4 regions of the Yersinia alsatica genome follow, and region 3 is predicted to be linked to each of the others. Evidence: predicted binding sites of a transcription regulator. Region 3 holds the regulator's gene; each other region holds the start of a gene.

Region 1 (7,730 bases), 1.8 Mb from region 3:
GGCCTTTCAGTGACGGTTGAGGGCGAAGTCATTCGTTCCGACATTAGTTTTGGTCGGCGGAGGATGATGACCTGCCAAATCACCGACGGAAGCGGTGTCCTTACCCTGCGTTTTTTCAACTTCAATGCTGCAATGAAAAACAGCCTGTCTCCGGGCAAGCATGTTATTGCCTATGGTGAAACCAAACGGGGTAATACTGGGCCGGAAATCATTCACCCTGAATATCGGGTACATGGCGAGAATATTGGTGTTGAATTGCAGGAATCATTGACGCCAGTGTATCCCACCACTGAGGGGATTCGTCAGGCCACCCTGCGAAAACTTATCGATCAAGCGCTGGCAATGCTGGATTCCAGTGTTATTGCTGAGTTATTACCGATAGAACTAAGCCGCTCTCTGATTAGCCTGCCAGAAGCTATTCATACCCTGCATCGCCCACCAGCTGACATTCAACTGGCCGATTTAGAGCAAGGCAAGCACCCTGCCCAGCGGCGGTTGATTATGGAAGAGTTATTGGCCCATAACCTCAGCATGTTGGCGGTCAGAGCGGGAGCGCAAAGTTATCGGGCGCTACCACTGCTGGCTGAAGAGCAACTTAAACCACGTTTTCTGGCGGCACTACCTTTCACGCCAACCCGTGCTCAACAGCGGGTGGTGGCGGAAATTGAGCAAGATATGACCCATAACTTCCCCATGATGCGGTTGATCCAAGGGGATGTGGGATCAGGGAAAACATTGGTTGCCGCACTGGCGGCCCTGCGGGCTATTGCCCATGGCAAGCAGGTTGCGCTAATGGCTCCCACTGAATTATTAGCCGAGCAACACGCGAATACTTTCCGTCAATGGCTTGAACCATTAGGTCTAGAGGTCGGCTGGCTGGCTGGGAAACAAAAAGGCAAAGCCCGGTTGGCACAACAAGAGGCGGTTGCCAGTGGCCAAGTTTCCATGGTGGTCGGCACCCACGCCATGTTTCAGGAGCAAGTACAATTTTCTGGGCTGGCGCTGGTGATTATTGATGAACAGCATCGCTTTGGTGTTCATCAGCGGCTCGCTTTATGGGAAAAGGGCGAGGAGCAAGGCTTCCATCCGCACCAGTTAATTATGACCGCGACGCCGATTCCACGAACTTTGGCGATGACCGCCTATGCTGACCTTGATACCTCGGTAATTGACGAACTGCCCCCAGGTAGAACCCCCGTCACGACAGTGGCAATTCCTGATACTCGCCGCAGCGATGTTATCCAGCGAGTCAAAAATGCCTGTTTGGAAGAGGGGCGACAAGCCTATTGGGTTTGCACCTTGATTGAAGAGTCTGAATTGTTGGAGGCTCAGGCCGCCGAAGTCACCTGCGAAGAATTAAAAATTGCGCTGCCAGAAATCAAAGTTGGTTTGGTTCATGGGCGCATGAAAGGCCCAGAAAAACAGGCGGTTATGCAAGCCTTTAAACAGGGCGAATTGCAGTTATTGGTTGCCACCACAGTGATAGAGGTCGGGGTTGATGTCCCCAATGCCAGTCTGATGATCATCGATAACCCAGAACGCCTGGGTTTAGCGCAATTACACCAATTACGTGGCCGTGTTGGTCGCGGAGCTGTGGCTTCGCATTGTGTGCTGCTCTACAAAACGCCACTGAGCAAAACCGCCCAGATGCGCTTGCAAGTATTACGTGATAGCAATGATGGCTTTGTTATTGCTCAGCGAGACTTGGAAATTCGTGGTCCTGGCGAATTATTGGGAACACGCCAGACAGGGAGCGCCGAGTTTAAAGTGGCTGATTTGCTGCGTGATCAGGCAATGATCCCTGAAGTACAGCGGGTCGCCCGCCACCTGCATCAGCAATATCCTGAACATGCTCGGGCATTAATAGAGCGCTGGCTACCTGAGCGAACGCGCTATACCAATGCTTAAGTATTTATCTATTGATGTTGAGGGCTGGCCTATAAACCAGCCCTTAATTTCAATTACCCTGCGACTGCAGGGAAGATTGGCAGCAACAGATAAAGCTTAATGACGATCACGTTGACGATATCAATGAAGAACGCGCCAACCATAGGTACCACCAAGAAGGCTAAATGTGACGGGCCAAAACGGTCAGTAATCGCCTGCATATTCGCAATAGCGGTCGGCGTCGCACCTAAACCAAAGCCACAGTGCCCTGCCGCCAGTACTGCCGCATCATAGTTTTTGCCCATCACCCGGTAAGTGACAAAAATAGCGTACAGCGCCATCGCCAATGCCTGGACCGACAGAATAACCAACATTGGTAATGCCAGCGATGCCAACTCCCACAGTTTCAGACTCATCAGGGCCATCGCCAAGAACAATGACAAGCTGACGTTACCCAATACTGATACTGCGCGATCAAAGACTTTGTAGAAACCTATCGCCGACAGTGTATTACTGAGGATAACCCCGATGAATAACACACACACAAAGGTCGGCAGTTCAAACATCGTGCCCTGCAGCCAACCCGAAATAACTTGGCCCGCCATCAGGCAAATAGCAATCATGGCGATGGTTTCGACCAAGACCAATGAAGTAATCATACGGCCGGCAGAGGGCTTTTCAAAAGCGGAGGGCACTTCGCTGTCCTCTGGCGTACCGTCTGGCGTGGAAGAGTGCTTGACCAGATAACGAGCGACTGGCCCGCCAATCAACCCACCCAGTACTAAGCCAAAGGTCGCACAGGCCATGGCAACTTCAGTTGCATTTTCAAAGCCATAGCGCTCAACAAATACTTTACTCCATGCAGCGCCAGTACCGTGCCCACCAGAGAGCGTGATAGAACCCGCTAATAGTCCCATCAATGGGTCTAGCCCCATTAATTTCGCGAGCGCAATGCCAATCGCGTTCTGCACCAGTAGCAAACCGACGACGACAAACACGAAAATACTCAGAGCCTTGCCACCAGCACGTAAACTGGCCAAGTTGGCGTTCAGACCGATAGTGGCAAAGAATGCCATCATCAACGGGTCTTTTAGTGACATATCAAAACTGATTTCCCAACCAAGGGTCTTTTGCATCAGTAGCAACATAACAGCCACCAATAACCCACCAGCTACAGGCTCAGGTATGGTGTACTTTTTGAGAAAAGGGACAGTTTTTACCAGCTTTCGGCCTAACAATAAAACCAGACAGGCCGCGACTAGCGTGCCATAGGTATCGAGATGAAACATCTTGGTACTCCATGCGATTAAAATATCGAGTAAAAATATGACGTTAGACATTTCCTTAATAAACGCCAAAGCAGTTAGAGGGGGATTAGAAAAAAAAATGCCGCTAATTACAAGGTTAGTGATAGAAAAACATGAATGAGCGCCCGATAAGAATATTTAAAAAAATACGGCGCAACCGATTGCTTTTGTGAGGCGGATCATTAAAATGCCCTCTTTGCCGATCCGGGAATGCCACTCCATGTCTACGCAATCCGCCGAACTTGATGCCCCACAGCAGGCAACAACTCGCCCCAGCGAACTCATTTATCGTTTAGAAGACCGCCCACCCATCGCCCAAACACTATTTGCTGCATGCCAACACTTACTGGCCATGTTTGTTGCGGTAATAACCCCTGGCCTGTTGATTTGTCAGGCACTGGGATTACCGGCGGAAGATACCCAACGCATTATTAGCATGTCGCTGTTTGCATCTGGTTTGGCATCACTGCTGCAAATTAAAACGTGGGGGCCGGTCGGCTCCGGCCTGTTATCAATTCAGGGCACCAGTTTTAACTTTGTTTCTCCACTGATTATGGGTGGACTGGCGCTGAAAAATGGTGGGGCGGATATCCCTACCATGATGGCGGCACTGTTCGGTACCTTGATGGTTGCATCCTGTACTGAAATCATACTTTCCCGCTTCCTGCATCTGGCGCGCCGCATTATTACACCACTGGTATCCGGTATTGTGGTGATGATTATCGGGCTATCATTGATTCAGGTTGGACTGACATCTATTGGCGGTGGTTATGGCGCAATGAGCGACCATACCTTTGGCTCACCGAAAAACCTGTTATTAGCCGGTTCAGTACTGTTAGTCATTATTTTACTCAACCGCCAGCGCAACCCCTATCTGCGCGTCGCGTCTTTGGTTATCGCCATGGCTGTGGGTTACTTGCTGGCTTGGACGCTCGGCATGCTGCCGGAAAGCCGCCCAGTCGTCGATACCGCCCTGATTACTATTCCAACGCCGCTTTACTATGGTTTGTCTTTTGACTGGAATCTGCTGGTGCCGTTGATGCTTATCTTTATGGTCACTTCGCTTGAAACCATTGGCGATATCACGGCAACTTCAGATGTGTCAGAACAGCCCGTTCATGGCCCACTGTACATGAAACGCCTAAAGGGCGGCGTGTTGGCGAATGGCTTGAACTCAATGTTATCAGCGGTGTTCAACACCTTCCCTAACTCTTGTTTCGGTCAGAACAATGGCGTAATCCAGTTGACCGGTGTTGCCAGCCGTTATGTCGGTTTTGTTGTGGCGCTGATGCTAATTGTTCTGGGTCTGTTCCCAGCGGTGGCTGGATTCGTGCAACACATCCCTGAACCTGTTCTAGGTGGGGCAACCCTCGTGATGTTCGGCACCATTGCTGCCTCCGGCGTGCGTATCGTGTCACGTGAAACTCTCAATCGCCGCGCAATTATGATTATGGCTTTATCATTGGCAGTCGGCATGGGTGTGGCACAGCAGCCATTGATTCTGCAATTTGCACCTGATTGGGTGAAAACGTTACTTTCTTCTGGGATTGCAGCCGGTGGTATTACAGCCATCGTACTTAACCTCCTCTTCCCACAAGAAAAATAATCTTTTCGCTAACACGTCACAAAAATGGCCGGTCGTAAACGATACCGGCCATTTTTTTATGCTCCGATAACTGATTGTCTATTGAGCTAAGGGACAATTTGCGGCATAAACAGGGTTCCGTATACCGATAGGCGTGGAAAAACCGGATGAAATTTCTCGGGAAAGTGCTGCTAACGTTATTATTGCTGCTGGTGCTGTCTGTAGTGCTGTGCTACGTATTGCTTCAGACCAGTTGGGCTGCCGGCTGGTTAAGCCGTTGGGTCAGTGATAACAGCGAATATCGCCTCTCTCTGGGGAAAATAGATCACTCATGGTCACAGCCCGGGCAAATCAGCTTTACTGATGTCACTCTGGGCCGCGCCAATCAGCCGCCATTTCTTATCGCCCAGCAGGCGCTGTTTGGTCTAAGTTGGCGGCAACTGACAGAGCCGCGCCATCTTCTCAGCCTAACGCTGCAAAATGGTAACTTAACCCTCAACAACAGCACTTCGCCATTACCTTTACAGGCCGATACCTTACAGCTAACCAATATGGCGCTGAATACGACGATTGAGCCCAAAAGTACCGCGGGTCAGTGGAAAGTTACCGGTCAGCAAGTCAATGGTGGCTTGGTCCCTTGGCAGCCATTGCCGGGCAATAGTCTGGGTGAAAATGCCCAATTTCAGTTTAGTGCAGGTTCGTTGACCATTAATGGCATCACTGCCCAGAAACTTTATCTGCAAGGCTCAATACAGAAAAATGCACTTACGCTGAATAATTTCGGTGCTGATATCGCGCAAGGTGAACTCACGGGTAATGCTAGTCAATCCGCTGACGGCAGTTGGTTAGTTGACCGCATGCGCTTGAGCAATATTCGCCTGCAAACACCAGCAACACTAGAAGATGTCTGGAATACCTTTTTGCAGCTTCCCCCTATTACATTGAAACGCTTTGATTTAATTGATGCGCGTGTTGAAGGGAAAAACTGGGCCTTTAATGATTTAGATCTGACACTAAGAAATATCACGTTTAAGCAAGGTGACTGGCAAAGTGATGACGGGGAATTGTCCTTCAATGCTGGCGATATTATTAAAGGTAATATTCATCTTATCGATCCGATCGCGACATTCACCTTATCGCCCACAGGCGTTGCCATTAGCCAGTTTTCAACTCGTTGGCAAGATGGCCTATTAAGAACTCAAGGCAACTGGGCGCGCGATACTGGTCGTTTACAACTGGATGAGCTGACTCTGGTGGCGCTGGTTTATACCTTACCTGCCGATTGGAAACAGCAATGGCAACAAACACTGCCTCACTGGTTGTCAGAAGTGTATGTCGGCAAGTTAAATGCGAACCGTAACTTGCTGATTGATATTAGCCCAGACTTTCCATTCCAGATTACGTCGCTGGATGCCGCAGGGACTAACTTACTGCTGGCAAAAAATCATCAGTGGGGAGTGTGGTCTGGCTCATTAATGTTGAATGCCGGTAATGCGACCTTTAATAAAAATGATGTTCGTCGCCCATCGCTCGCTCTGAGTGCTAATGAGCAACAAATTACATTTAGTGATTTAAGTGCTTTTACTAAAGAGGGGTTATTGGAGGCCACCGCTAGTATTGACCAAACACCCGCTCGGGCCTTATCTCTGGCTCTGACCGGCCGCTCTGTTGATCTCAATCTCTTACAAAACTGGGGCTGGCCAGCATTACCCTTGCAAGGATTGGGTAACCTGAAATTACAGATAAAAGGCAGCCTGGCAGCAGATACCGCATTAAAATCTACCGTTAGCGGCTCTCTGCAAGCAACTGACAGCCACGGGCAGCAAGTTAACCAAACTATACAGCATGGTGAGGTGCACGGCGTTACGGGGCAATAAAGAGGCTTACAGAGTCTCTGTTTGACTGATTTCCACATTGGATTGAATAAAGCCGCCGATTACGGGAAATAGCGAACGTAATCGGCATAAAAGATTCTACATAAGTGGAAAAGACCCTGAGTATTCAAAGAAGCTTTGAGGAACATAGTTATCGATTTTGTTTTCATAGCAATACTCTACGGCTTGCCGCCTGTTCGTCACGCCAGCTTTACTGTAGATCTTTTGGATAACATTGTTCACAGTCCCCAATGATAATTGGAGCCTTTTAGCAATCTCACCGCTTGAAAATGCATGCAAAATATAAAAAAGCACCTCCCACTCTCTTTTGGTAAATAAATCAGATGGTGGAGTAAACATGAGGGATGTGGGAACTTTTATTTTATTTAAACGAGATAATATTGTCTCTGTCACAGGGCTACCATGCCAAATAACGCCTTGACACACACCGTTTTCATCTATTAATGGAAATTTATCACAGAAATAAGGTGTGAAATATGAAACTCCATCATATAACTGTATATCAACGGATGTGACGCGATCTTGCAGTAACACTACTTTACTATCTTGCCTCTGAAATTCCTCCTGAAATTCAGCCGCAGGTGTGGGGACTTCACCGTCGAGTCTCCCCTCTAAATTATATTTATCTGATAAATTAAATAATTTATTCACTCGGAGATTCGCATAAACAAATCTTGATTGACGATCTTTTACAGCCCAAGGCTCTGAACTACGCTCCCAAAATGGTATTAATAATCTTAGTGATTTGAATAGTGTTTTATCCATCACCATTTCCTCTTTATTTTAATTAATCCTTATCTTACATCAGTGGAAAAGACCCAGAATAGTCAAAAAAACTTTGAGGGATATAATTATGGATCTTGTTTTCATAGCAATATTCTATAACCTGTTTTTTGCTGGTAACACCGGATTTTCTATATATACTCTGAATAACATTGTTGATCGTTCGTGATGATAAATGGAGCGTTTTAGCAATTTCACCACTTGAAAATGCATGTAAAATATAAAATAGTACCTCCCACTCTCTTTTGGTGAACAAATCAGATGGTGGGGTGA
Region 2 (7,730 bases), 960 kb from region 3:
GAGTCAACAGATAGGGCAAACCAACAACTTATACAGCAACTAACTGCCTTGGCGATGAGAGAGGATTTCTCGATATTATCTTTATTGATGTAATAGAGAATGCGGGCTGAAAAATTTAATTTAACCGAGTACTTAAGTTAACTCGGCAATGTGTCGTTTGTTATCTGTAAATTAGTCGTGATAATAGGACTCTATCTCGTGAAAGAATTACAGATTATTCAGCCCGACTTTGTTAAAAAATTCAGTTGCGTCGGATCAGCTTGTCGTGACCATTGCTGCAACGGCTGGAATATCAGCATAGATAAAAATACCTATCGAAAATATAAAAATAGCCAAAATCAAACGATCAGAAATATAGCAATCAAGAATATTTCAGTTACGCGTACTAACACCGCTGATTGGGCTAAAATACGTCTCAAGGACGATGGTAACTGCCCCTATCTTGATAAAACAAGATTATGTGAGGTGCATAAGCGACTGGGTGGCGAAGCATTGAGCCAAACTTGTGCAACTTATCCGCGTAGTCACCATCAGTACCAATCTGAAAAATTCGATACACTGACGTTGTCCTGCCCGGAAGTGACCCGGCTTGTTTTGTTTAATCCTAATGCCTTTAGCTTGCATCATGAGGTAATAAACCAGAAACATTATTTCAATGAGAGAGTAATTAATTCTGAAGGGCAGATGATTAACTATTATTGTAATCAACTAATACTTACGCCTAACCAAAATATTGAAGAAAATGTTTATGCTATTAATATTTTCATCCATTGTTGTCAGGATATAGATAAAAGCCTGGAAGATAAAATACCAATAATATCGGCATTGTATGAGGCTATTCTTGACAAGTTAATTTCTGGAGACATACACAATGAAATGACCCACATTCCTTTTAATGCCAATGCACGATGGCATTTCCTGATGATATTTCAACGGCGTACGGTTAAATCCTTGCAAAATCGGGGGCAGAAAACCCTGTTTAATTATATGGCATTTCTGATTCATCATTTAATGAATGAGGTTGATGTTAATCAGTTGGAAGAGCGGATGAAGCAGTTGAGTTCTGCCTGGAGTGATAAAGTTATGCCTTTATTTAATCAACACCCACATATTTTGCGTAATTTATTCCAGTATAATTTCTACCATAATCAGTTTGCACTGAACGATACGGATAATCTAGTCGAGGATTTTTACAAATACACTATTGATTTCTTTATTATTAAATCAGTTATCAGCGCCTTTGTTATATATAATGACTCGTTGAGTGAAGATGATATTATTAACATTGTTTACGCATACAATATTTTTAGTATCCACAATGCTGGCGCGAAAGAGTTTTTGTTATCAAATATAGACGCAGTTAATGTAAATGATAATATTACATTACTGAATTTGTTAAATTAACTCAGGTTATAGACATTGGGGCCATATGGCCCCAATTGACTAAGCACTCTTTATCGATGGCGTTTTATATTTAGCCAAATATTGTGGCTGGAAAATGCACATACGAATTGCAGTACGGTATTCACCATTGATAAAGAACTCTTGTTTTAGCTCACCTTCCAATTCAAAGCCTAATTTGCTGTAGATATGGATCGCTTTTTTATTCTCTTTATCGACGATCAAATAGAGTTTATACAAATTCAGTACGGAAAAACCGTACTCCATCGCGAGTCTTGCGGCTGAGCCAGCATAACCTTTACCTTGATGGGCAGGGTCGATAATAATCTGAAACTCGGCGCGGCGGTGAATATGGTTAATTTCGACCAGTTCGACCAAACCCACTTTGACTCCCAGACCTTCAATAATAAAGCGGCGCTCGCTCTGATCATGAATATGCTTATCATAGAGATCAGATAGCTCGACAAAGGCCTCGTAAGGTTCTTCAAACCAGTAGCGCATCACACTGGCATTATTATCTAATTGATGGACAAACGGCAGATCATCCCGCTCCAGTGGGCGTAACCGGACGCTGCTATTGGTAGACATACTTATTCCTTATAGGGCGACAGCGGCTGCTGCCTTGATAATTATAACCTTATACCCTTCGTACTTGAAGTTACAGGTGTGTTAGCCGCGCACCACTCACTTATGTAAGCTCATCGGGATTCTTTCCCTCACCGCCTTCCTGTAATTCCAATGATGTTGGGGATGACAAAAGAATAAGTAAAAAGGCGCTCACCGTGGAAGGGGAGCGCCTTTAGTTAATCTATTTTTGTCGAATTATTCTGCCGCATACCCTTGTGTGGGTAAGCGCTTGCCATCAAGCCAAGCTGCATTATCTTGCATCACTAAGCGGCCATCAGTAAACCAACTGACGACGAGCGGATAAATGCTGTGTTCCTGAGCTTGCACTCTTTCAACGACATCCTCTTCGGTGTCTTCACTGAAAACCGGGACTTTGGCTTGCAGAATAACCGGGCCGCCATCCAGCTCTTCAGTAACAAAATGCACTGAAGTACCATGCTCTTGATCACCGTTTTCCAATGCTTGTCGATGGGTGTGCAAACCGGGATACTTCGGCAATAGGGAAGGGTGAATATTCAGCATCCGTCCAGCATAATGCTGAACAAATTCAGAGCTGAGAATCCGCATGTAACCCGCCAGCACCAGTAAATCCGGCTGATATTGGTCAATAGCTTGCGCTAATGCCAAATCAAAACTGGCGCGGTCAGAGAATGCTTGAGCATCCAGCGCGTGAGCTGGAATCGCGGCTTGCGTCGCGCGTTCCAAACCATAAGCCTGCGGATTATTACTGAATACCGCACAAATGGTTGCTGAAATGCGCCCTTGCTGCTGGGCATCTATCAGGGCTTGCAGATTGCTTCCTTGGCCGGAGACCAAAACCACTATTTTTTTCATATACCCTTCGTACTTGAAGCGGCAGGGTTGTTAGCTACGCTTACTCACCCGAATCACTTACCTGAGTAAGCTCATCGGGATTCATTCGCTTGCTGCCTACCTGTCGCTCCAATTACTTTGGGTATCCCTAGGTTTGAAGCGGCAGGGTTGTTAGCTACGTTCATTCACCCGAATCACTTACCTGAGTAAGCTCATCGGGATTCATTCGCGATGCGAAAATCTTAAATGGCTGAATGATTAATCGCTGATGTTACGGGTTAATCACCACTTGCTCTGCACCTTCGTCGGCGGCGGCAATCACACCGATTTTCCAGGCTTTTTCACCGGATGCGGTCAGTAACTCAACTGCTTTATCGGCCAAGTCAGCGGGAAGGGCGACCACCATGCCAACGCCGCAGTTAAATGTGCGGTACATTTCGTGGCGGCTGACATTACCGGCTTGTTGCAACCAGCTAAATACCGCAGGCCACTGCCAGCTAGTTTCATCGATAACGGCTTGAGTACCTTGTGGCAATACCCGCGGGATATTTTCCCAGAAGCCGCCACCGGTCAAGTGAGCAATGGCATGAATATCAAGTTGCTCAATCAGGCTAAGAATAGATTTTACGTAGATCTTGGTCGGTTCCAGCAGATGGTCGGCCAGAGATTTACCTTCCAACTGAGTCTGCTCTGGATGGGTATTGCTGACTTCCAGAATTTTACGCACCAGTGAATAACCATTGGAGTGCGGGCCGCTGGCACCTAAAGCCACCAGAGCATCGCCGGGGGCAACTTTGCTGCCATCAATGATTTCGGATTTTTCGACGACGCCGACACAAAAGCCCGCAACATCATAATCTTCACCGTGGTACATCCCTGGCATTTCGGCTGTTTCGCCGCCCACCAGTGCACAACCTGACTGTTTGCATCCTTCGGCAATACCGGTAATGACGCTGGCGGCGGTGTCTACATCCAGTTTACCGGTAGCAAAGTAGTCCAGGAAGAACAACGGTTCAGCACCTTGAACTACCAAGTCATTAACACACATAGCGACTAAATCGATACCGATGGTATCGTGGCGTTTCAGGTCCATTGCCAGACGCAGCTTGGTGCCCACGCCATCGGTGCCTGAAACTAAAATAGGTTCACGGTATTTTTGTGGCAGAGCACACAGGGCACCGAACCCGCCCAATCCACCCATTACTTCTGGGCGACGGGTCTGTTTAACCACACCTTTTATGCGATCAACAAGGTCATTGCCGGCATCAATATCTACACCTGCGTCTTTATAGCTGAGAGAGGTTTTGTTGGTCACTGCGAGGTCCCCACGGCGGTTGGCTGTTTGAGCTTTTACCCTTCTTACTTGGAGCCGCAGGGTTGTTGCTGCACACACTCACCCTAATCACTTACTGATGTAAGCTCATTAGGATTCGCTTGCTAGCTGCCTACCTGCAACTTCAATTACTTCGGGTATAGGAAGAAAACGCGACAATTCTAACAGCGCAGGCAAACGTTTGCGAGTAGCTTGTGATATCACCCTGATTTTTAGCTTTCTTGACTTAATAATGATTTTCTATTGATCTGAATCAGGCTATTCATTGTGGCGTTCAAAAAAAAAGGCGGTATAATCTCGCGATTTTTTTGGCCGCCAGTCGCCTAACCAGGAGAAAAATAATGAAGATCGTTGAGGTGAAACACCCACTAGTAAAACATAAACTTGGTTTGATGCGTGAGAATGACATCAGTACGAAGCGTTTTCGCGAGTTGGCGTCTGAAGTAGGAAGCTTGCTGACTTACGTGGCAACCGCCGATTTGGAAACTGAAAAAGTGACCATCGAAGGTTGGAACGGTCCGGTTGAGATTGAACAGATTAAAGGTAAGAAAATTACTGTGGTGCCAATCCTGCGTGCCGGTTTGGGCATGATGGAAGGGGTGCTGGAAAATGTACCAAGTGCGCGTATCAGCGTGGTCGGTGTCTATCGTGATGAAGAGACCTTGAAACCAGTGCCTTACTTCCAGAAACTGGTGTCAAATATCGATGAGCGGATGGCATTAGTTGTTGACCCAATGTTGGCCACCGGTGGTTCAATGATTGCCACCATCGACTTGCTGAAGAACGCTGGCTGCCAGAGCATTAAAGTATTGGTATTGGTTGCGGCACCTGAAGGCATCAAGGCTCTCGAAGAGGCGCATCCTGATGTTGAGTTATATACCGCTTCCATCGATCAAGGTTTGAATGAACACGGCTATATCATCCCAGGGTTGGGTGATGCCGGTGATAAGATTTTCGGAACAAAATAAACGATGATAGCCGACTTGATAGTCGGCTTTTTTTTGAATGATTTTCAGCGCAAACTTTTTTTAAGCAACCAACATCATATAACCATCTAATTCTAATTGAGAGGATAGAGATAATGAGCCGTCGCACCATTGGCGTCAGCGAGCGCCCACCGCTGCTCCAGACGATCCCCCTGAGTTTTCAACATTTGTTCGCCATGTTCGGTGCCACAGTTTTAGTTCCTATTCTATTTAAAATCAATCCAGCGACGGTGCTGCTATTTAACGGTATCGGAACCTTGCTTTACCTGTTTATCTGTAAGGGAAAAATCCCTGCTTATCTCGGTTCCAGCTTTGCCTTTATTTCACCGGTATTGCTGTTACTTCCGCTGGGATACGAAGTGGCATTGGGTGGTTTTATCATGTGCGGCGTGCTGTTCTGTCTGGTGGCGCTGATTGTGAAAAAGGCCGGCACCGGTTGGTTAAATGTTCTCTTCCCGCCGGCGGCGATGGGCGCGATTGTGGCTGTTATCGGCCTTGAGCTTGCAGGTGTTGCGGCGGGTATGGCGGGATTGCTGCCTGCTGAAGGCGTGACGGTCGATTCAAATACCATCATTATTTCAATGGTGACGCTGGGCGTGACCATTCTGGGATCGGTGCTGTTCCGTGGTTTCTTTGCCATTATCCCTATTCTGATTGGTGTGCTGGTTGGTTATGCTTTGTCATTCGTGATGGGGGTGGTGGATTTAACCCCAATTCGTGATGCTCACTGGTTTGCGTTACCGACGTTCTATACACCTCGTTTTGAGTGGTTTGCTATTCTGACTATCTTGCCAGCGGCGCTGGTGGTGATTGCCGAGCATATCGGGCATTTGGTGGTAACCGCGAATATTGTCAAAAAGGATTTAATTCGTGACCCAGGCTTACATCGCTCGATGTTTGCCAATGGTATTTCGACGGTTATCTCCGGCTTCTTTGGTTCCACACCGAATACCACTTATGGTGAGAATATCGGCGTTATGGCGATTACCCGTGTTTACAGTACGTGGGTGATTGGCGGCGCGGCGATTCTGGCTATTATGCTGTCGTGTATTGGTAAGCTTGCTGCTGCGATTCAGGCGGTGCCCGTCCCGGTCATGGGCGGTGTTTCACTGCTGCTGTACGGCGTCATTGCCGCTTCAGGTATCCGCGTGTTGATTGAGTCAAAAGTTGACTACAACAAAGCACAAAACCTGATCTTAACCTCTGTTATTCTGATCATCGGGGTGAGTGGCGCGAAAGTAAATATTGGCGCGACTGAACTGAAAGGTATGGCGCTGGCAACGGTTGTGGGTATTGGCTTGAGCTTATTGTTCAAAGTGATCAGCTTGATCCGCACTGAAGAAGAGATTATTGACGCACCGGATGAAGAATCCGCGCTGAAATAAACTGGGATCTGGCCGAGCGCTTATTGTCAGTTCGGCCAGATTGTCGCCTAAGATCAGGTTTTTATGCTGTTGTAATTTTTTGTGGTAAGCTTGCCATGTTTTCCCGCCCGTTTTGTTGGTTGAGGTGCTTCTGAATACGCCGGCACAGCTTTCACTGCCACTCTATCTTCCCGATGATGAAACTTTCGCTAGTTTTTATCCGGGGGAGAACCCGTCCCTATTAGCGGCGATCCAGTCCGCTGTGCATCAGTCTCATGGCAGTTATATCTATTTCTGGTCGCGTGAAGGCGGTGGCCGCAGCCATCTGTTACATGCCGCTTGTGCTGAGTTATCGCAAAAAGGCGAGGCTGTTGGTTATGTCCCACTAGATAAACGTGCCTATTTTGTGCCGGAAGTGCTGGATGGCATGGAGCAACTCGCGCTGGTGTGTATTGATAATATTGAGTGTATTGCCGGTGATGAGCAGTGGGAAATGGCGATATTTAATCTCTATAACCGCATTGTAGAAACTGGTCGTACCCGCTTATTAATTACCGGCGATCGTCCACCACGCCAATTAAATCTCGGCTTGCCGGATCTAGCTTCCCGCCTTGATTGGGGGCAGATCTATAAATTGCAGCCGCTGTCAGATGATGAAAAACTGCAGGCTTTACAATTACGTGCCAAATTGCGTGGTTTTGAACTGCCGGAAGATGTTGGCCGTTTTCTGCTAAAACGCCTGGACCGAGAAATGCGCACCCTATTTACGACGCTCGATCAACTGGATCGCGCTTCTATCACCGCCCAACGTAAGTTGACTATTCCTTTTGTGAAAGAGATCCTGGGGCTTTAATCCCCCTGCGTCCTTGGCGCCGCAGCGGTGTTAGCTGCGCTCACTCACCGAATCACTGACTTGAGTTAGCTCATCGGGATGAGCTCGCTGACTGCCTTGCTGCAACCCCAATGACTTTGGGGTGCCCTGCGTTTGTGGCACCGCAGCGGTGTTAGCTGCGCTCACACACCCGAATCACTGACTTGAGTCAGCTCATCGGGATGAGCTCGCTGACTGCCTTGCTGTACTCAGTTACCAACCCCGAATCACGGCAAGATCTCCAGCACCTGCTCTGGTGGGCGGCCTATGCGTGCTTTGCCTTGATAAACTACAATCGGGCGCTCGATGAGCTTAGGATTCTCACTCATCGCTTG
Region 3 (7,730 bases):
GGTTGGCCAGTTGGCATATTTTGGCAGCTCAGCACGAATATCTGGGTTTTGCAGAATATCAACATAAGCAAAACGCTCGCCGCACGCGGACAGCGCCTGCACAGCCTGAGCAGAGAAACCGCAGTTTGGCAGCTTAGGTGAACCCTTCATATAAAGCAGGATTGGGTTTTCCGCTATCTGGCGCTGAATTTTATCAATCGTGGTCATTTCTTGCTTCCTCAAGCCCTGTGGCTACAATACTTATTGCTCAATTTAATTATTGCGTACGGCCTATTGTAGCGACTGTCACGACAGGAATAAAACGCCATCTTTTGCAGGGGCTTTACTCTGCCAGCAAATGGTTATATTGTCGGCTACAAATATATGCATTTATAATAACATTTTTGATCCCATCACTTCATTATTATCTTGCTTGTGGGGTGCTTGAAATAGGCGGTGGTTAACTCGTTGACGTATGGTTGATTTAAGGTCATTTGACGGGTGAAAAAACAACAATTGCGACGCCATTAACGTTTTCTCACAATATCGATTAGATTCTTGTAGTTCGCCGCTGTTTTATATCCGGAGTTTCGGCAATACTGTGACTCTTCATATTCATTTCAGGGCCAAGGTTGGTAGCGTTATTATGCGTTTAATTCTTACGCTGTTTGTGCTGCTGTTCACCCAGCTATTTCTAAACCTGGCGCATGCGTCGCCGCAGGCTCACGTCTCTGCTGAGCAAAAGAAAGGTCAGATTAGTCAGGCCAGCCCTGATGATCGCAAGAAACGTAAAGCAGATAAAAACATTAAGAAAGTTAAAGTCGACAACAATAAAAACACTACCAGTAAAAAAGTCCCAAATAAGATAGCCGCCAATAACGATAAAAAGAAAACAGCCGCCACTGCCAGTAAAACTATTAAGAAGAAAGCACCAGAAGTCAGCAAACCTACCGCTAAAAAATCAAACAACAGTAAAGCCACTGAGAGTAAAAAAACCGATATTAAAACTGCGGCCAATAAAAAGGCGACAGTTAAGAAAACAGAAAAAGTTGCTTATGGTCGCCATAGAAATAAAGCGGAAGGGAAAGCCAGCACCGAATTAGCCGCAAATAATAAAATGAAACTCAGCCCGGCACATAAAAAACGCTACCAACACGCCAAACAAACCGCTATGAGCAAACTGATGAAACAAGTCGGCAAACCTTATCGCTGGGGCGGCACCTCCCCTAATACCGGTTTTGATTGCAGCGGGCTTATCTATTACGCCTATAAAGATGTCATCAGAATAAAAATGCCGCGCACCGCCAACGAAATGTATCATTTGCGCGATGCAGCACCGGTTAAACGCGCTGAATTAGAAAGTGGTGACCTGGTGTTCTTCAATATTGCTAATCGTGGTGTGGCCGACCATGTAGGGGTCTATTTAGGCAACGGCAAGTTTATTCAGTCCCCGCGGACGGGCGAAGAGATCCGCATCAGCATGATGGATAATGACTACTGGCAAGATCACTATGTCGGCGCGCGCCGGGTAGTGACACCAAAAACCATCCGCTAATCCTTACTCTGGCACCCGGTAAATCTATCAGGTGCCTACCTCTCACCATCCCCACCAATCACATAACTCAATGCGTTTAATTTTCGTGCAATCCCCCATCTTGTAGTGTGGTTATATCTGTCATTCCTGTTGAAAGTTGTTAAGATTAATACCCACAACAAAAATACAACAATTATGATTTAACCGCTCTTCGCCGCATCATGGCTACAGCTAATGACCGGATTTGAGGAGCAAACACCCTGAGCAACCCCGAAAGGAGAGAGCTATGTCTTTTGAATTACCCGCATTACCTTATGCACAAAATGCACTGGAACCGCATATTTCGGCTGAAACACTGGAATATCATTACGGCAAGCATCACAACACCTATGTGGTGAATCTTAATAACCTGATTAAAGATACTGAGTTTGCTGCTAAGACGTTGGAAGAGATTATCAAAACCTCCAGCGGCGGCATCTTTAACAATGCTGCCCAAGTCTGGAACCATACTTTTTACTGGCACTGTCTGTCGCCGAATGGCGGTGGTGAACCAACGGGCAAAGTCGATGATGCCATTAAGCAATCTTTTGGTTCTTTTGCTGAATTTAAAGCGCAATTTACCGACGCCGCAGTGAAAAACTTTGGTGCAGGTTGGACGTGGCTGGTCAAGAAAGCGGATGGCACTCTGGCAATTGTCAGTACATCGAATGCAGCAACACCACTGACAACCAGCGATAAGCCGTTGTTGACTGTGGATGTGTGGGAACACGCTTACTATATTGATTACCGCAATGCGCGGCCAAAATATCTGGAGAACTTCTGGGCTTTGGTTAACTGGTCTTTTGTTGAGCAGAATTTAGCTTAATAGCGGCGTAATAATTAAGGGCGGGTAAACCGCCCTACTTATCACCGGCAAGCGGCTTAATTAATTCATTACCGCCACGAAGCTAAAGACAATAATCATTGCCAGCGCACCAACAGTCGTAATCAGCGACATCTTCAAATTGGTATCCATAAAAACTCCTCAGCCGGTTAATTTTAGTAGGGAAAAGGCACATAATTAGTGCGTTAAATTATTTTCCCACAGATAGGAAAAAAAATCTTGTGCTCATTACGCACTTTATAACATTGATTAGCTCTTCCACTTTCCCTCCAGATCAGACAAAATTCGCAGTTCATAACTGCATACCGACTAATAACGTCCAATAAAAACTCTCAGACGACCAGCTGACTCAACCATCCAGCCTACTATCGTGCTTCTGTCTGAGCGGTTTTCGAGTAATGCAGGCAAACGATTAACATAATACTTACCTGCTGTAACAGGTAAGCTTAGGAGTCATTTTTTTATGGCAACGATTAAAGATGTGGCCAAACACGCGGGTGTGTCCACCACCACCGTTTCACACGTGATCAATAAAACTCGTTTCGTCGCCGAAAATACCAAGGCTGCTGTGTGGGCAGCCATTAAAGAACTGCATTATTCGCCCAGTGCTGTGGCTCGCAGTTTGAAAGTGAATCACACTAAGTCAATTGGTTTACTGGCGACATCCAGTGAAGCCCCCTATTTCGCTGAAGTGATCGAAGCGGTTGAAAATAGCTGCTATAGCAAAGGCTATACCCTGATTTTATGTAACTCTCATAATAATCTGGATAAACAAAAAGCTTATCTGGCCATGCTGGCGCAAAAGCGTGTTGATGGGCTATTAGTGATGTGCTCAGAATATCCCGAGCAACTGTTAGGGATGCTGGAAGATTATCGTAATATTCCAATGGTAGTTATGGATTGGGGCACCGCGCGCGGTGATTTCACCGATTCAATTATTGATAATGCCTTCGAGGGTGGCTATATAGCTGGCCGTTATCTGATTGAGCGCGGCCATCGTGATATCGGTGCTATTCCCGGCCAGTTATCACGTAATACCGGGGGCGGTCGCCATCAGGGCTTCCTGAAGGCATTAGAGGAAGCCAATATCACGATACGCGATGAATGGGTGGTTCAGGGCGATTTTGAACCTGAGTCTGGTTATAAAGCCATGCATCAGATTTTGACGCAAAAACATCGTCCGACCGCGGTATTCTGTGGCGGAGATATCATGGCGATGGGCGCAATATGTGCCGCTGATGAGTTGGGTTTACGCGTGCCGCAAGATATTTCGGTGATCGGGTATGACAATGTGCGTAATGCCCGCTATTTCTCACCGGCGCTAACCACGATCCACCAGCCCAAAGAGCGATTAGGTGAAACCGCCTTTGCCATGTTGCTTGATCGTATTGTCAGCAAGCGCGAAGACCCACAAACCATTGAAGTACACCCGAAACTGGTAGAGCGCCGTTCTGTCGCTGATGGTCCGTTCCGCGATTACCGCCGTTAATCCTCTTCGGCCAGTCACATTCCACGTGACTGGCCGCTAGTGCTGCACGCCGCCGTCATCCGCTGCATTGCCATCCTTTAACCATTCGTCATTTAGCGTGACACTGTCACCTAAATAGTCCAGTAACCACGCTAAAGCTGGGGAGTGATTATTCTGTTCCCAGGTTAAGCAGCACGGGCTATCCGGCAGTGGTTCAGCTAACGTCAATGCCACCAACTGGCCATCGGCAATCAGCGGCGACACCATATGGGCTGGCACCATACCAATGCAAAGCCCTGCACACAGGCAGTCAATCCCCGTCGTCCAGTCCGGTGCTACTAATCGTTGCTGATTATCCAGCGTCCAGGTATCTCGCTTAGGCAGATTTCGTGCCGTATCTTCCAGACAAAGTGAAGGATATGGCCGCAACTGATTGTCGTTAAGTGGCCCGGTTAAACGGGCTAAAGGATGGTTCACACTGACTACACAATGCCAGGTCAAAAAGCCCATATCGCGAAATACAAACCGCCCTCTCACCGGGATGGCCCGGGTGGCACCAATGGCCATATCGGCTTGCCCATCGACCAAAGCATCCCAGACACCATTAAACACCTCATAGCGCACCCGCAGCTCCACGTCAGGGAAATGGCGATAAAAATCCAGCACCAGGCGGCGACTTCGCTGCGGTTTGACGATTTTATCTATCACGATATTTAATTGCCCCCGCCAGCCATTCGCCACCTGTTGGCACTGACGGCGCGTGTTATTCATTTTTTTGATAACATCCCGGGCTTCTTTGATGAAAACCACTCCAGCCTGAGTTAATTCGACATCGCGATGACGCCGCTCAAACAGGGGAACTGCCAGCCACTCCTCCAGTTGGCGCACGGTATAACTGACGGCAGACGGCACACGGTGCAATTCTTGAGCAGCCGCACTGAAGCTGCCGGTGCGCGCCACAGCATCAACCACCTCCAATGAGTATTCAGACCACATTATTTTCTGCCTCTCTATATTCAATTATTTGGTGTCAATTTTTTTGATAGCTTCTCGCAAATATTACCGTTTCACAACTGATTATCGTAGCGGATAGAATGCCCCCCGCTATAAATCCCTAATTATAAAGCTGTCTCAAGACAGCAAATTGCCTGCAAAATTATGATAAAGAGAAATAAAGTATGAAGACGTCAACAAGTTTCATGTTCTATCTGGCGGGTTTGAGCATGTTGGGGTACTTGGCCACCGATATGTATTTACCCGCCTTTGGTGCCATGCAACAAGAATTACAAGCCTCCGCTGGTTCCATTAGTGCCAGTCTCAGCATCTTCCTCGCCGGTTTCGCTATCGCCCAGCTTATTTGGGGGCCAGTCTCCGACAAGCTGGGCCGCAAACCAGTGCTATTAGCTGGATTGGGGTTATTTGCCATCGGCTGTTTGGGGGTGTTGTGGGTTGAGACAGCAACACAACTCTTGGTGCTGCGCTTTATTCAAGCTGTGGGGGTCTGCTCAGCAGCAGTGAGTTGGCAAGCATTAGTGGTAGACCGCTACCGTGACGGTAAAGCCAACCGGGTCTTTGCCACAATTATGCCGTTAGTGGCGTTATCTCCGGCACTCGCCCCATTATTGGGTGCTTGGCTATTGAACCACTTCAGCTGGCGCTCAATTTTCGTCGTACTGTTGGCCGTGACACTGTTACTTTTGATCCCCACTGCACTACTGAAAGAGCGGAAAAATGCCCCATCAGATAATACGGTGCAAAATAAAAGCGCCATTAGTTTCTGGCAGCTCCTAAAATCGCCAGTCTTTAGCGGCAACGTGATGATATTTGCGGCATGCAGCGCGGGGTTCTTCGCCTGGTTAACCGGCTCGCCTTTCATTCTGGGTGAGATGGGATATAGCCCCAATGCCATTGGTTTGAGTTATGTTCCACAAACTTTGGCCTTCCTGCTGGGGGGGTTTGGTTGCCGCAGCGCACTGACTCGGATTAAAGGCAATACCCTGCTGCCTTGGCTGTTGAGCGGCTATGCCATCAGCATGGTTGCGCTCTATTTGATCGCAACATTGACCACGCCAACGCTGATAACTTTACTTATTCCATTCTGCTTAATGGCGCTTGTGAATGGTGCCTGCTACCCTATTATCGTAGCAAATGCATTAACCCCATTTCCGGCCAATACGGGTAAAGCCGCAGCACTACAAAATACGTTGCAGCTCGGTTTGTGTTTTGTCGCTAGCATGGCGGTTTCGGCTTATATCAGCCAGCCCTTGTTGGCCACAGTCACAGTGATGTTATCGACCGTTATTTTGGCATTTCTGGGTTATGGCATTCATTGCTACGCTTTGCGCAAAGAAAAAAGCCACACTGACAGTACTGGCTATAATTGCGCTGAGTCATAATTACCAATAAAAATAGTCACTAACGAACATGCTGGCCGGGAACGATTTATTATTGAGAAAGCGTCCCGGCAAGCCTATACTCGATTTAACCGATAACGATATCATTAAAAAAAAGCATTATCTTAAGCATTTTCTGTGCGCGTGGATTGCGTCACATTTACTCTTATGGATGAGTCGCCCTAACTCCAAGAGTCATTAGGGTTTCTTCTTAATCTTCCTCTTTACCTGAAGTAATGGGAGCTGCAACAACACTGCAACTTCAAATACCAAGGGTATGTCCGTAAAGGACATCAGACACCAAGGTCACGACAACCTATTTGGTATGTATTCGCGTATATCGACAGTGGCGCGGGTCATAAGTCAGAAGAAAGTGATGGAGAAGCTATGAGTTCATCCTGTATTGAAGACCAGAGTATTCAAGAAAATCCGTGGTTCCGCATTGTGCAAGAAATGCTGACTCGGGCTGATATTGAAATCAATGGCTCACGCCCCTTCGACATTAGAGTTAATAACCCAGACTTTTTTAAGCGGGTATTACAAGAAGGATCTTTGGCATTAGGTGAGAGTTATATGGATGGCTGGTGGGAGTGCGACCGCCTGGATATTTTCTTCCAGCGAGTACTCAGAGCCGGCTTGGAAAAACAACTGCCACATCATCTCAAAGATACTTTACGTATTGCCGCTGCTCGCATTATCAATTTGCAATCAAAGAAAAGAGCCTGGATTGTCGGTAAAGAACATTATGACTTGGGTAATGACTTATTCAGCTTAATGCTCGATCCCAATATGCAATATTCTTGTGGCTACTGGAAAGATGCCACCACACTTGAGCAAGCGCAGGAAAATAAATTGCAGATGATCTGCGAGAAACTGCAATTAGCTCCGGGTATGAAGCTGCTGGATATTGGTTGTGGTTGGGGTGGGCTTGCCGCTTATGCCGCCCGTCACTTCGGGGTGTCTGTCACCGGTGTCACCATTTCTGCTGAACAGCAAAAATTGGCGCAAAAACGCTGCGAAGGGTTGGATGTCACGATTTTGCTGCAAGATTATCGTGACTTAAATGAACAATTCGACCGCATCGTTTCTGTTGGGATGTTCGAGCACGTCGGGCCGAAGAATTATCACACCTATTTTGATGTGGTAAATCGCAATCTAAAACCTGATGGTTTATTCCTGTTACATACCATTGGCGCCAATCGTACTGATCTCAGTATTGATCCGTGGATTAATAAGTATATTTTCCCCAATGGCTGCCTACCGTCAGTGAAGCATATTGCCAACGCCAGCGAACCTTATTTCATCATGGAAGACTGGCATAATTTCGGTGCAGACTATGACCGAACACTGATGGCATGGTATGAACGTTTTCAAGCTGCATGGCCAAGTCTGGCAGAAAACTATTCACCACGATTTCAGCGGATGTTTAGCTATTATCTGAATGCCTGTGCGGGTGCATTCCGCGCCAGAGAC
Region 4 (7,730 bases), 460 kb from region 3:
CGCCGTAAATGGCTAACGTTAGGCGGGGCAGCGTTGGGTATATCGCTGCTTCCGGGGCAAGCATTCGCTACCCTTTCTACTCCTCGCCCACGTATCTTGACCCTGAATAATTTGAATACAGGTGAGTCGATAAAAGCCGAATTCTTTGATGGTCGAAGCTATAACAAAGACGAACTTTCCCGCTTAAATCATCTATTCCGCGATTATCGGGCTAATAAAGTTAAAACCATCGATCCACGCCTCTTTGATCAACTCTACCGTCTGCAAGGCCTTCTCGGTACCACTAAACCGGTACAGCTTATTTCAGGTTATCGCTCACTTGATACCAATAATGAACTACGTGAACGTAGCCGGGGTGTGGCTAAACATAGCTTCCATACCCAAGGGCGGGCGATGGATTTCCACATAGAAGGCATTCAATTGAGTAATATCCGCAAAGCGGCATTAAAAATGCGCGCAGGTGGTGTAGGATATTACCCTCGCAGTAATTTTGTGCATATTGATACTGGGCCAGCACGAACCTGGTAACACGCATTTTTTGCCAATGCTTCGCAGCTACTGAGTTGGCATTGGGGTTGGAGCTTTATGAAATATCAAATTATTCCGGTGACGGCTTTTAGCCAAAACTGCACACTAATCTGGTGTGAAGCGACAGGGCAGGCCGCACTAGTGGACCCAGGTGGTGAAGCCGCCAAAATTATGGCTGAAGTGGCACGTCAAGGCGTTAAAGTGAGCCAGATTTTACTGACTCACGGTCACCTTGACCATGTAGGTGCTGCCGCAGAATTAGCTGCACATTTTCAGGTGCCTATTTATGGCCCAGAAAAAGAAGACGCTTTTTGGTTAGAAGGATTGCCGGCCCAGAGTAAAATGTTTGGGCTCAGCGAATGTGAGGCTTTTACACCGACTCGCTGGTTAGAAGAGGGTGACAAAGTCACTGTTGGCGAAGTGGAGTTATCCGTCTTACATTGCCCAGGGCATACTCCGGGGCACATTGTTTTTATTGATCAACAGGATCGTTTGGCGCTCGTGGGTGACGTTATTTTTAATGGTGGTGTTGGGCGTAGCGATTTTCCACGCGGCGATCATCAGCAATTAATTAATTCTATCCGAACCAAATTATTACCCTTGGGTGACGATATGACGTTTATTCCAGGCCATGGCCCTATGTCGACGCTAGGTCATGAGCGGCAGACTAATCCATTTATACGAGAAGAACCTGCAATCTGGTGATGCATCAAGTTTACTGTCATATACTCTATGCATAATTCAAGTATTGATCACAATGAAGGCACCTGACGGTGCCTTTTTTACGTTATATTTAATATGAGTGATTAAAGTCTTTTGTGAACAAATAATCAGCTATTTATTGGTACTATAGACATAATGGTGATGGCTATTAAGTCAGCATGTTTTTTACGATATTGATAAGGCGCAGCAAAACAAAAAAGATCTCACTGGTATTAATCCGGCATCGTTCTTTGTTGCCATTTTGAGTTCGTAAAATGACGAACACCTTTCAATGGAATCTACTATGCCATTTCGTCGTTTCAGACTGAATAAGTTACTGTCCCGGCTCGGCTTTGCTTGCATGGTTTTATTACTATTTCTGTTGTTAGGTGCAGTAGTGATTTATGCACAAACCAAGGCCAATATGCATCAGGATGCTGAGGCTAAGTTATTGCAAGCCAGAGCTCGCTTTGATCAAATATTTAATAACTTGCAGCATGCTGCTATTCAGGTAGAAACCGGATTAGGGAAACCTTGTGTGCAAGTTGTACAGAATCTTCGGGATCAAGTGGTAATGATCCCGGATGTTCGCTCAGTCAGTTTAGCGAAAGGCTCCACGATCTATTGTTCCTCAATATATGGCCCACTCGCGACTCCTTTTGATTTAGACGTGTTTGTTAATGGGCAATTGGAATTAATGTCGGGCAATGATGTGACGCCGGATCGCGCTCTGATGGTTTACCGGCTGGAACGCGGTGATTACAGTATTTTGGTTGCCGTCGATGGCTACTACTTACGCAGTATTCTGAATCTCTTGAGCAGCAATGTTGAGCTGCAACTGAGAGTGGGGAATACATGGATGGATGCGGCAGGAATAGTCCATTCAGGTCGCCCGCCAAATGGAGACGAGCCTTTATATTTGGCATCTGAGAAATATGCGTATTCATTAAGTACCACTCTTTCCCATCAGCAATATTTAGATTATGCCTGGCAATATTCGCGAGGCAGCTTAATTTTCTTCATCCTAATGAGTGTCGGGTCTGCCACACTGGTTTTTTGGTTATCGGGTAGGGCGGCATCACCAACCTTAGTATTAAAACATGCATTAGAAAATAATGAATTTATTCCTTATATGCAGCCCATTGTATCCGGTAAGGATCAATGCTGGGTTGGCTGCGAAGTATTAATGCGCTGGCAGCATCCTGGGCATGGTCTAATTCAACCTAATCAATTTATTCCGTTGGCTGAAGACAGTGAACTTATCGTGCCGATGACGCGCTCTATTATGAGACAAGTGAGTGAAAAATTTGCACCTTATGTCAATCAATTGCCTGAAGGTTTCCACTTTGGTTTTAATATTAGCGCCAATCATTGCCGTGATTTGAGTCTGGTAGATGACTGCCGTAATTTTATTGAGGCCTTTGGCTGCAATAAGATCAATATTACGCTAGAGCTAACCGAGCGAAAGTTGATTGTTGCCGATGAGACTACAGATAGGTTATTTGCAGAGCTTCATGCTCTGGGGGTATTTATTGCTATCGATGACTTTGGTACGGGGCATTCAAGTTTGACTTATTTGCAGAAGTTTAAAGTCGACTTTATTAAAATTGACCAAAGTTTTGTCGGCATGATTGGTTCAGATGCGTTGTCGAGCCACATTGTGGGGAATGTTATCGATCTGGCGACACGACTGGGGCTGCAAACTATAGCCGAAGGCGTCGAGAATGATACCCAAATGCGTTATTTACAAGCGCACAAGGTTGATTATCTGCAAGGTTATATGTACGGGCGACCAATGCCAATGAACGAGTTTGCCAAATATATGTTCCATTAAGATTCTTTTGGCTTTATGTATAAAACAAAAGGGTGCCAAGGCACCCTTTTACAGTGAGACATTACCACTTAATCAGAGCACGGCAACGATGGCTTCACACAGTGGTGCCATATTGTCTGGTGTCATGCCAGCAACGTTAACACGGCCAGAATTTACGGCATAAACAGCAAACTCATTGCGCAGACGCAGAACTTGTTCTTTAGTCAGACCGCTGAATGAGAACATGCCGTTCTGGTTAATGATAAAGCTAAAATCTTGCTGAGCGCCTTTTTCCTGCAAGGTATTCACAAACAACTGACGCATACGATGAATGCGTTGGCGCATGTCAGTCAGTTCTTGTTCCCAAATTGCGCGTAGCGCAGGGGTGCTGAGTATGGTCGCAACCACAGAAGCACCATGAGCAGGAGGGTTAGAGTAGTTGGCACGGATAACAGCTTTAACCTGACTGAAAGCAATATCGGCTATTTCACTGCTTGCGGCAACAACAGTACAAGCACCAACGCGCTCATTATACAGGCCGAAGTTTTTGGAGTAAGAACTACAAACAATCAGTTCTTGATGCTTCGCGGCAAAAATACGCAAACCTTGGGCATCTTCTTCCAAACCTTTGGCAAAACCTTGATAAGCGAAGTCAAACAGCGGCAGCCAACCTTTGGCTACAGACAGCTCAGCTAATTGGCTCCACTGGGCTTCTGTTGGATCGATACCTGTTGGGTTATGGCAGCAGCCATGGAATAGCACGACATCGCCCGCTTGGGCTTCTGACAGGCTACTTAATAGGCCATCGAAGTCCAGCGCATGGTTTGCAGCGTCATAATAGGCATATTCAACAACTTCTAATCCAGCAGCAGCGAAGATGTTTTTATGGTTTGGCCAGCTTGGATTGCTGACCCAGACACGTTTGGCGCTGGTTTGGTGGGCAATAAAGTCAGCGGCGATACGTAATCCACCAGTACCACCAGGCGTTTGAGCAGTACGCGCGCGCTTATCAGTAATGATCGCGCTATTGGTACCGAACAGCAGTTCCTGAGTACAACTGGCGAAAACGGGCAGGCCATCAATGCCCAGATAGTTTTTGGTAACTTCATTTTCCAGCAAATACTGCTCAGCTTTTTTTACGCTGGTCAGCACCGGCGTCTTCCCGGTTTCGTCTTTGTAGACACCGATCCCCAGGTTGATTTTATTAGGGCGGTCATCCGCGCGGAAAATATCGGTCAGGCCCAGAATTGGGTCCGCAGGTGCAGCAGTGATTTTTTCAAACATGTCAGAGGCTTCCATGGCTTAGCGTTAAGCAAACAGAACCATCAGGGTAGCGCCAGTTGCGGTCTTTGCCAACCGTTTGCGAGAAAAAGAAATGAATGTTGTGAGGCGGGGGGATTCAGGGTGAAAAATCGGCAGAATAGGTCAATCAGCAGCGTAATATCCCTAGATTGACTAAAGGGAAAACAAAAAGACAGAGCCGAGGCCCTGTCTTTTTTTCAACTTATGTCAGCAGATAAACTGCGTGATTAAGTTTAACTTAGAACTGGTAAACCAAGCCAACACCAACAACGTTGTCTGTGTTCAGACCGTTTTTAACAGTGAAGGTATCTTCGTCCAGCAAGTTGATTTTGTAATCAACATAGGTAGACATGTTTTTGTTGAAGTAGTAGTAAGAACCAACAGAAACATATTTCAACAGGTCATGGTTGTCGCCAGTTGCGTCATTCAGATCCTTGCCTTTAGACTGAACGTAGCCTAAAGATGGACGCAGACCGAAGTCGAATTGGTATTGTGCAGTAATTTCCAGGTCACGAGTTTTGTTCGCGATGGTGTTAGCTACAGTACCGTATGGAGTCATGTTCTGAGTTTCAGCATACATAACAGCCAAGTATACGTTGTTTGCGTCGTATTTAGCACCAACGTTCCATGCTTGAGCTTGGTTGCCTGGAGCGGTAGAAGCATCTTTCTGCAGAGTAGTACGGTTTGCAGTAGAGTAACCAGCACCGAAGTTCACGCCGTAGCCGATATCATAAGTGGAAGACATGCCGAAGCCGTCGCCATTAGATTCTTTAACATCGCCATTACGTTCGTTTTTGCCTTGGTATTGCAGGGCAAAGTTCAGGCCGTCAACCAGACCGAAGAAGTTGGTGTTACGGTAAGTTGCCAGACCAGTAGAACGGCCAGTCATGAAGTTGTCAGAGTTGGAGATTGAGTCACCACCGAACACTGGCAGCATGTCAGTCCATGCGTTGACGTCATAGATTACGCCGTAGTTACGGCCGTAGTCGAATGAACCGAATTCAGCAAATTTCAGACCAGCAAAGCCCAGACGGGTTGCGTTGCCATCTTGAGCGTCACCGCCTTCGGTGTTGTTTGCTTGAACGTTGTATTCCCACTGGCCGTAACCGGTCAGTTGGTCAGTAATTTGGGTTTCGCCTTTGAAGCCAAAACGAACATAAGATTTGTCGCCGTCTTGTTTAGCGTTATCAGAGAACTGGTGACGCGCGTCAACTTTACCGTACAGGTCAAGTTTGTTGCCGTCTTTGTTGTAGATTTCTGCTGCATTAGCTGCGCCAGCTACTAACAATGCTGGGATTACTACTGCAAGAATATTGCGCTTCATCATTATTATTACCCTCATTGGTTTTATTCGGACACCTGCCACTGCCGCCAATAATTTTTTTGGAACTATTGTTGAGAGTTTGGTGTCGTCTGTGTCTGAACGCAGTGTTCCATTCACCGGCCCTATAATCCACACCGAAAATGCTACCAATTACCTGAATATGTTTCATTGGGAAACTATGTGTTACTAAATGTAAATATCAGGGAACTTTGTGACTTAGATCGAACTTTAAAAAATGACAAAAGCCAGCTGAGCTGGCTTTTTTTTATACAAAAATACAAATTTTTTCTAAATGATAAACTTAGAAGCTGGCATTTCTCGGTGTGCGAGGGAATGGAATAACATCACGAACGTTTTGAACTCCTGTTACATAGGAGATTAAACGCTCAAATCCAAGGCCAAAACCTGAATGTGGCACTGTGCCATAGCGACGAAGGTCACGATACCACCAATAATCTTCTTTATTGAGGCCCATTTCTGCCAGACGAGCATCCAGCACATCTAAACGTTCTTCACGCTGTGAACCACCGATGATTTCGCCGATACCCGGGGCAAGGACATCCATCGCGGCTACGGTTTTACCATCTTCATTCATCCGCATATAGAAAGCTTTGATATCTTTCGGGTAGTTTTTAACCACTACCGGCGCTTTAAAGTGTTTCTCAGCTAAATAGCGCTCATGCTCAGAAGACAAATCAATCCCCCAAGACACATCATTTTCAAATTTCTGGCCCGATGCCAGCAAGATTTCAATGGCGTCGGTATAGTCAACCTGAGCAAAGTCAGAAGTCACAAAACGCTGTAAGCGATCTACAGCATCTTTATCTACGCGCTCGGCAAAGAATTTCATGTCATCAGCACGTTCGTTCAGTACTGCCTGGAAAACGTATTTCAACATTTTCTCAGCCAAACCGGCGACATCATCTAAGGAAGCAAAAGCCACTTCAGGCTCTACCATCCAGAATTCAGCCAAATGACGGCTGGTATTGGAGTTCTCTGCCCGGAAAGTTGGGCCGAAGGTGTAAACTTTTGATAACGCACAGGCGTAGGTTTCACCATTCAACTGACCGGATACTGTCAGGAAAGCTTCTTTACCGAAAAAGTCTTCGCTGAAATCGACAGCACCGGTATCTGTGCGTGGCAGATTTTCTAGATCCAATGTGGATACACGGAACATTTCGCCAGCGCCTTCGGTATCTGAGGCGGTGATTAGTGGGGTAGAAACCCAGAAATAGCCATTCTCATCGAAGAAACGGTGAATGGCTTGCGCCAAGGTATGGCGAACGCGAGCAACCGCGCCGATTAAGTTAGTCCGTGGGCGCAAGTGCGCGACCTCACGGAGATACTCGATGCTGTGACGTTTTGCTGCCATTGGGTAGGTATCGGGATCATCGACCCAACCGACGACTTTAATAGCCGTGGCCTGAATTTCAAAACTTTGGCCTTCACCCGGTGATGCAACTACCGTTCCGGTGACTTCTACAGAACAGCCGGTAGTCAGATGCAGCACTTCATCCTGATAATTCGGCAAACTATTATTCACGACGGCCTGTAACGGGTCAAAGCAGGAACCGTCATAAACGGCAACGAAGGAGATACCCGCTTTAGAATCTCTCCGGGTACGCACCCAACCGCGTACGGTGACTTCACTGTCAACCGCAGCACGGCCTTGCAGTACGTCGACTACAGGCACTACGCTCATAGATTTCTCTCTTTAATAAATAGTTTTATAGAAATAGTTAATAACCCAACAAAATGGGGATATTGCTATGTTACTTGTGGCAGTGCAGGACACAAGTAGAAATCACCAAATCGGTGCAACATTTCTAGGGTTAGCTTAAATAAAGACGGCATAAACGGGATAGAGTTTAATAGAGACAATGATGAGGAGACAAAAGATGTCGGTGATATGAATAGCCGGGCAGAATGAGCCCAGCTACTCGTAAACCCGTGAGCAATATGCTAACTGGCTTTCTTAACCAGCGGCAGAGCAAATGCTTCACGTAATTCATCAACAAAAGCCGGGTCGTGGCAAATAGTTTTACCCGGGCTATCAGAAAG

What was found. The regulator PurR, encoded in region 3, represses purine synthesis genes. The targets are predictions, from matches to a motif close to CANGCAAACGTTTGCNTG.
Positions count from the first base shown of each region.
Region 1: the regulator PurR is predicted to act here: its motif matches at 3,345-3,362, upstream of gltS (sodium/glutamate symporter).
Region 2: the regulator PurR is predicted to act here: its motif matches at 4,345-4,362, upstream of purM (phosphoribosylformylglycinamidine cyclo-ligase).
Region 4: the regulator PurR is predicted to act here: its motif matches at 4,393-4,410, upstream of N0H69_RS11320 (amino acid aminotransferase).

Region 1 is NZ_CP104006.1:4,802,782-4,810,511, forward strand. Features, by position in the region: gene recG (ATP-dependent DNA helicase RecG) at 1-1,908, shown strand, start outside; gene gltS (sodium/glutamate symporter) at 1,962-3,176, opposite strand; gene N0H69_RS21750 (uracil-xanthine permease family protein) at 3,415-4,800, shown strand; gene N0H69_RS21755 (AsmA family protein) at 4,947-6,656, shown strand; gene N0H69_RS21760 (helix-turn-helix transcriptional regulator) at 6,753-7,439, opposite strand; gene N0H69_RS21765 (helix-turn-helix transcriptional regulator) at 7,474-7,730, opposite strand, start outside.
Region 2 is NZ_CP104006.1:2,061,395-2,069,124, forward strand. Features, by position in the region: gene fliB (flagellin lysine-N-methylase) at 1-93, shown strand, start outside; gene fliB (flagellin lysine-N-methylase) at 199-1,404, shown strand; gene speG (spermidine N1-acetyltransferase) at 1,444-1,989, opposite strand; gene purN (phosphoribosylglycinamide formyltransferase) at 2,224-2,862, opposite strand; gene purM (phosphoribosylformylglycinamidine cyclo-ligase) at 3,113-4,156, opposite strand; gene upp (uracil phosphoribosyltransferase) at 4,516-5,142, shown strand; gene uraA (uracil permease) at 5,256-6,545, shown strand; gene hda (DnaA inactivator Hda) at 6,670-7,377, shown strand; gene N0H69_RS09110 (hypothetical protein) at 7,408-7,542, opposite strand; gene arsC (arsenate reductase (glutaredoxin)) at 7,623-7,730, opposite strand, start outside.
Region 3 is NZ_CP104006.1:3,023,563-3,031,292, reverse strand. Features, by position in the region: gene N0H69_RS13530 (Grx4 family monothiol glutaredoxin) at 1-207, opposite strand, end outside; gene N0H69_RS13525 (C40 family peptidase) at 626-1,534, shown strand; gene sodB (superoxide dismutase [Fe]) at 1,800-2,378, shown strand; gene cydH (cytochrome bd-I oxidase subunit CydH) at 2,439-2,528, opposite strand; gene purR (HTH-type transcriptional repressor PurR) at 2,860-3,885, shown strand; gene punR (DNA-binding transcriptional activator PunR) at 3,922-4,860, opposite strand; gene punC (purine nucleoside transporter PunC) at 5,043-6,260, shown strand; gene cfa (cyclopropane fatty acyl phospholipid synthase) at 6,645-7,730, shown strand, end outside.
Region 4 is NZ_CP104006.1:2,566,401-2,574,130, forward strand. Features, by position in the region: gene mepK (peptidoglycan L,D-endopeptidase MepK) at 1-528, shown strand, start outside; gene N0H69_RS11310 (MBL fold metallo-hydrolase) at 586-1,233, shown strand; gene N0H69_RS11315 (EAL domain-containing protein) at 1,535-3,064, shown strand; gene N0H69_RS11320 (amino acid aminotransferase) at 3,137-4,327, opposite strand; gene ompF (porin OmpF) at 4,584-5,669, opposite strand; gene asnS (asparagine--tRNA ligase) at 5,971-7,371, opposite strand; gene pncB (nicotinate phosphoribosyltransferase) at 7,632-7,730, opposite strand, start outside.